Cystobacter fuscus: one gene and its partner. The protein of the gene in region 1 interacts with the protein of each later gene in a pairwise test. Links are inferred from orthologs where the notes say so. Each region holds a gene or a part of one and is shown on either strand. Other genes may lie near its edges. The genes, in order: acpP and CYFUS_RS21160.

The links.
Region 2: the proteins of acpP (region 1) and CYFUS_RS21160 interact in binary tests that used the Escherichia coli proteins (3 or more experiments, as listed by UniProt). The link is inferred for Cystobacter fuscus from one-to-one orthologs.

Annotation. Positions count from the first base shown.
Region 1 is NZ_CP022098.1:4,265,105-4,267,918, forward strand. It holds acpP (acyl carrier protein), read left to right. Parts: upstream 1-1,193; coding sequence 1,194-1,436; downstream 1,437-2,814. Other genes in the region: fabD (ACP S-malonyltransferase), read left to right, coding at 1-339; fabG (3-oxoacyl-[acyl-carrier-protein] reductase), read left to right, coding at 343-1,089; fabF (beta-ketoacyl-ACP synthase II), read left to right, coding at 1,512-2,768. UniProt on the Escherichia coli protein: Carrier of the growing fatty acid chain in fatty acid biosynthesis.
Region 2 is NZ_CP022098.1:5,142,026-5,145,625, reverse strand. Bases 1-3,093 are described here. They hold CYFUS_RS21160 (1-acyl-sn-glycerol-3-phosphate acyltransferase), read left to right. Parts: upstream 1-317; coding sequence 318-2,870; downstream 2,871-3,093. Other genes in these bases: CYFUS_RS21155 (Ig-like domain-containing protein), read right to left, coding at 2,899-3,093; argS (arginine--tRNA ligase), read left to right, coding at 1-283. In the rest of the region: more of CYFUS_RS21155, read right to left, coding at 3,094-3,333; CYFUS_RS21150 (cytochrome c3 family protein), read right to left, coding at 3,333-3,600. UniProt on the Escherichia coli protein: Catalyzes the transfer of an acyl group from acyl-ACP to glycerol-3-phosphate (G3P) to form lysophosphatidic acid (LPA). This enzyme can utilize either acyl-CoA or acyl-ACP as the fatty acyl donor.

The DNA of each region.
Region 1 (2,814 bases):
CACTGCGCGCTGATGAATCCGGTCAAGCCGCGCCTGGCGCAGGTGTTTTCCGGGGTGAAGGTGTCCGCCCCGAGCGTGCCGGTGGTGACCAACGTGGAGGCGCGCCCCAACGCGGACGCGGCGCGCGTGGTGCCGCTCCTGCTCGAGCAGGTCAGCGCGCCGGTGCGGTGGATCGAGTGCGTGGAGGCGCTCAAGGCCGAGGGCGTCACGCGCCTCGTGGAGCTGGGCCCGGGCAAGGTGCTCAGCGGCCTCACCAAGCGCATCAGCAAGGACCTCGAGTCGTTCAACGTCGAAGACTCCGCGAGCCTGGAGAAGGTCCTCGCGGCCCTGGGAGCCTGAGAGATGAGCACGTTCAAGGACAAGGTGGTGCTGGTGACGGGAGGCTCGCGCGGAATCGGCCGGGCCATCTCGGTGGGCTTCGCGAAGCAGGGCGCCAAGGTGGTGATCGGCTACGCGGGCAACGAGGCCGCGGCGCAGGAGGCCCTGGGGCTCGTCCAGGCCGCGGGCGCCCAGGGTGAGATCATCCGCTTCGACGTGGCGGACACCGCCGCGTGCGCGAGCACCGTGGAGCACGTCGTCAAGACGCACGGCCGCCTGGACGTGCTCGTGAACAACGCGGGCATCGCGGTGGACGGCCTGGTGATGCGCTTGAAGGACGAGGACTGGGACCGGCAGCTCGACACCAACCTCCGGGGCGCCTTCGCCCTGATCCGCGCCGCCAGCCGGCCGATGATGAAGCAGAAGGGGGGAGCCATCATCAACCTCACCTCCGTGGTGGGGGAGATGGGCAACGGCGGACAGGCCGCCTACTCGGCGTCCAAAGCGGGCCTCATCGGGTTGACCAAGTCGGTGGCCAAGGAACTGGCCAGCCGCAACATCCGGGTGAACGCGGTTTCCCCGGGCTTCATCGCCACGGACATGACGGCCTACCTCGAGGGTGAGACGCGCGAGAAGATGCTGGGCGCCATCCCCCTGGGCCGTCTGGGCTCCGCCGAGGAGGTCGCCCAGGCGGTACTTTTCCTGGCCAGTGACGCCGCCACCTACATCACCGGAGAGGTCCTCAAGGTGAACGGCGGCATGTACATGTAGCCAAGGGTTGGATCGGCGCGGAGCCTGGAGTATACCGCGCCCGCCTTTACAGGGTCCGGGGAGTATGCTGGACCGTCACGCGGTTTCCGGAGGAATCAACACCTATGTCGACTTCTGCTATCGAGGCCAAGGTCAAGTCCATCATCGCCGACCAGCTGGGCGTGGGCGAGGAGGAGATCAAGCCCGAGTCCTCCTTCATCGAAGATCTGGGCGCCGACAGCCTCGACATCGTGGAACTGGTCATGGCGATGGAGGAGGAGTTCGAGGTCGAGATTCCCGACGAGGAGGCCGAGAACATCAAGACCGTCGGCGACGCCATCAACTACGTCAACACCCACAAGAAGTAGGCAGCAGTCGAAGGGCCGGGGAGCGCTGGTCCCGCCCAGCGTTCCAACGCAGCAGCGCGGTATTTGGAGAATCACGTGTCAAACCGACGAGTCGTCATCACCGGGACCGGAATCATCACGGCACTGGGAACCGGCACCGAGAAGAACTGGCAGGCGATGCTCGCCGGTCAATCCGGTATCGCGACCATCACCCGCTTCGAGCTGGGGAAGATGGATACCCGCTTCGCGGGTGAGGTGAAGGACTTCCAGCCCGAACAGTTCATCGACCGGCGCGAGGTGCGCCGCATGGATCTGTTCGCCCAGTATGCGCTCGCCGCGGCGGACATGGCGGTGAAGGAAAGCGGGCTGCCCATCGGGCCGGACGCGCCCCACGGCTACCAGGCCGAGAAGGTGGGCGTCATCGTCGGCTCGGGCATCGGTGGGATCTCCTCGCTGGAGGAGCAGCACCGCAAGGGGCTGGAGAAGGGGTTCGACCGGCTCTCGCCCTTCTTCATCATCCAGATGATCATCAACATGGCGCCGGGCCTCATCTCCATGCGCTATGGGTGCAAGGGGCCCAACTGGTCGCCCGTGTCCGCCTGCGCCACCAGCGCGCACGCCATCGGCGAGGCGTGGAAGTCCATCCGCCTGGGCGAGTGCGACGCGGTCATCGCCGGTGGGGCCGAGGCCGCCATCACGCCGCTGGGCATGGGTGGCTTCTCGGTGATGAAGGCGCTGTCCAACCGCAACGATGATCCGATGCGCGCCAGCCGCCCGTTCGACAAGGAGCGCGACGGCTTCGTGATGGGCGAGGGCGCGGGCATCATCGTGCTCGAGGAGCTGGAGCACGCGAAGAAGCGCGGCGCCAACATCCTGGCGGAGCTGGTGGGCTACGGGGCCAACTCGGACGCGCACCACGTGACGCAGCCGGCCCCCGAGGGCGAGGGCGCGGCGCGCTGCATGCGCCTGGCGCTCGCCTCCGCGGGGATGAACCCCGAGGACGTGGGCTACATCAACGCGCACGGCACCTCGACGCCGTTCAACGACGCCAACGAGACCAAGGCCATCAAGACGGTCTTCGGCGCGCACGCCAGGAAGCTGCCCGTCTCCTCCACCAAGTCCATGACGGGCCACATGCTCGGCGCGGCCGGTGGCGCCGAGGCCGTGGTGAGCGTGATGACGCTCCAGCGCGGGGTCATCCCGCCGACCATCAACCTGACCTCGCCGGATCCCGAGTGCGATCTGGACTACGTGCCCAACCAGGCGCGTGAGCAGCGCGTGGACTCGGTGATGAGCAACTCGTTTGGTTTTGGTGGCACCAACGCGGTGTTGGTGTTCAAGCGCTTCCGGTAGTCCCCGCGCCCCCTTCGCTCGTGGAGAGGGGGCTCGGCTCGTGTCC
Region 2 (3,600 bases), 880 kb from region 1 along the record:
GCCGGAGGAACAGGCGGTGCTGCGCGCCATCGCCCGGCTGCCCGTGGTGGTGCAGGAGGCGGCGGATCAACAGGAGCCGAGCTTTGTCGCCCGGTGGCTGTTGGACCTGGCCGCGGAGTTCAGCCGCTACTACACCCTGGGCAACCAGGATCGGGCCAAGCGCGTCCTCCTCGAGGGGGACGAGCCACTCAAGCAGGCGCGGCTGGCGCTCACGGATGCCACGCGCGCGGCACTCGCCGCGGGGCTCACCCTGCTGGGTATCGCCACTCCCGAGAACATGTAACGCCACTCACTCGTGCAACTAAGGGGGCTCGCACGTGGACACCGTCCTGGGACCGGCTGTCGATCATCATGAGGCGTTGAGCAAGGAGTTCGGCCCCATCTCGAGGGTATTGGGGCAGCGCTACTTCGACGGCGTCCGCTTTCCCGCGGAGGCCGAGGCGGAGCTGCGCGCGCTGCACGCCAAGGGCTTCGTGGTGCACGTCATGCGCACCACGGCGTGGATCAACTTCCTCTATCTCTCCTGGGCGAGCGTGCGCCGGGGGCTGCCGCTCATCCGGGCGGTGGTCAACCTGCGCCCCTGGTTCACCCGCCCCTTCCGCAACGCCCGGCAGCGCGGCCCCTTCGAGGAGCGCTTCGCCCACGCGCGCGACTCGGGCAACAGCGGCCTCATCTTCCTGAAGAAGACGGCCCTGTTCAGCGCCTCGGGCAAGGACATCGAGGAGAACCCCTTCCCCACCCTGGTCGCCATGGCGCGCCGGGAAGAGCGCTCCGTCTTCCTCGTGCCCGAGCTCTTCGTCTGGGAGAAGCGCACCGCGCGCCTCAATCCCAACGTGTGGGACAGGGTGTTCGGCAGCCCCGAGGCGCCCGGCTTCCTGCACTCGATGGTGGCCTTCTTCCGCAACTACCGCCGCGCCCAGTTCCGCGTGGGCGAGCCCATCGATCTCAAGCGCTTCATCGCGGAAAACCCCCAGGACTCCGACGAGGTGATCGCCCGCAAGGTGCGCGGCATGCTGAACCACCACCTGTCGCGTGAGACGCGCGCCGTCTTCGGTCCCCCGGAGAAATCCGCCGATCGCATCCTCGACGAGACGCTGCGCGACCGCACCCTGCGCAGGGCGCTCGACACCGTGGCCACCGAGACCAACCGCAGCCCGGAGAGCGTGCTGCGCCAGTCCCGGCGCAACCTGGAGGCCATCGCCGCCCGAGCCAGCCCCACCATGCTGGCGTTCGCCTCGCCCCTGCTCGCCTGGGTCTTCAACCGCATCTACGACGGCATCGAGGTGGACGAGGCCGGGCTCAACCGCGCCCTCAAGGCCGCCAGCAAGGCCCCGCTCGTGCTCTGCCCCTCGCACAAGAGCCACGTGGACTACCTGGTGATGAGCTGGATCCTCTGGAACCGCGGCTACGCCGTGCCGCTCGTCGCCGCGGGCGCCAACCTGTCCTTCTGGCCGCTCGGCCCCTTCCTGCGCCGCTGCGGCGCCTTCTTCCTGCGCCGCTCCTTCAAGGACGACAAGATCTACGCCGCCACCTTCAAGGCGTACGTGAAGAAGCTCGTCCACGACGGCGTGCACCAGGAGTTCTTCCCCGAGGGCGGACGCTCGCGCACCGGCAAGCTGCTTCTCCCCAAGCTCGGCATGTTCACCTGGCAGGTGGAGGCCGTGCTCGAGGGCGCGCGCAACGATCTCATCTTCGTCCCCGTCTCCATCGACTACGAGAAGGTCGTGGAGTCGGACAGCTACTCGAAGGAGCTGGCCGGCGGGGAGAAGAAGCCCGAGGACCTGAAGGCCCTGCTCAGCACACCCAAGGTGCTCGCCGCGCGCTACGGCCGCATCCACCTCACCTTCGACGAGCCCCTGTCGCTCGTGGAGTTGATGAAGAGCCGCGGGCTCGAGCCTGGCCAACCGCTGACGGACGAGCAGAAGAAGGGCCTGGTGCGCGCCCTGGGCAACCGCGTCATGTACGGCATCAGCAAGGTGTCCACCGTGACGCCCCACGCCCTGGTGAGCTCCGCCCTGCTCTCCCACCGCCGGCGCGGCATGACCAGCCGCGAGCTGTCCGAGCGCATCCACCTCCTGCGCCGCGTCGCCAGCGAGGAGCAGGCCCCCCTGGCCATGCTGCTCAAGGACTCGCCGAGCAACCCCGACGCCATGGGCCCCATCCAGGACGCCATGCGCACCTTCTGCTCCGACGGCCTGGTGCGCACCCAGAAGGCGCACGGCGAGGTCATCTACCAGGCCGAGGACGAGCGCCGCGGGGAGATGGCCTTCTACAAGAACACGCTGATGAACCTGGTGGCGGCGCGCAGCCTCGTGGCCAACGCGCTGCTCGTGGGCTCCCCGGCGCCCTTCGACGAGGTGAAGGCCCGCGCGCTGTGGCTCTCGCGCCTCTTCAAGGTGGAGTTCATCTACCGGGTGGGCGCCAGCTTCGACACCATCTTCGCCGAGGTCGTCGAGCGGCTGGTGCGCATGGGCCTCATCCTCCACCAGGACACCACGCTGAGCGTGGCCCCCGAGCCCCATGCCCGGCCGGAGCTGGAGTTCCTCGCGGATCAGCTGCGCGACTACCTGGAGGCCTACCTCATCGCCGCCCTCACGCTGCCCGAGGTGTCCACGGGCGCGGTGCAGGATCGCAAGTCCTTCGTGCGCCAGGCGCTGGACCTCGGCCGGGCCGAATACCACTCCGGCCGCATCACCGCCGCCGAGTCACTGGCCAAGGTGACGCTGGAGAACGCGGTGGCCTACATGCTCGACCAGCGCTACCTCGTGGAGGAGGACAAGAAGCTCAAGCTCGGCCCCGCCGCGCCCGACGTGGCGGCGTGCAAGCAGTTCGCCGAGGAGATCCGCCGCTACCTGCGTCACCAGCGCTGAGCCGCGGCCCCGCCTCGCACGGAGGCCCTCACGGCTCCGTGCGGAAGGGCACCCGCACCTCTTGCGTGAGCGGATTGCCCTGGGTGTCCGTGAGCAGCGTGCGCAGCACCAGCGTGTAGGCCGTGCCCGGCGTGAAGGCTCCCGCGCTGGCGCGCACCGTGACGGTCGAGGGCACGTCCCCCCGCTCGAGGTCGTCCTGACCCTCCGGCTCCGCGGGCACCAACACCTCCAGCGGCACCTCCGCCCGGCCCTCGAAGACGGCGATGCCCGGGCGCAGCGTGCGCGTGTCCATCCGCTCGGAGAAGAGGATCTGCAGCGTGCCGCCCGCCTCCACCGTGCCTCCGGCGCCCGGCTCGGTGGACACCACGTCCGGCGGATCCGCGTCGGCCGCGGCGAGGAAGGGCTCGCCGGGCTCCAGGCACGCCGCACACCCCAGGAGGCCCAACCACAAGAACCGGCGCATCAGCGGCACCCCTTCTGGGCGAGGCTCGACTCGGTGTGGCACTTGAGACAGGCCCGATCATTGCTCGCCGCCACGCGCTTGCACGCCGCGGAGAACCCATCCGGGTGCGGGTTCACCTGCCGCCCCGTCATCCCCGAGTGGCACGTGAGGCACGACTCCTCGCGGTGGCAGGACACACACGACTGCATGTCCCGCGACGCCGCGACGCCGTGGTGCTGGGGCCCGGGCACTTCCACCCAGGCGTTGTAGTCCGGGTGCACCTTCACG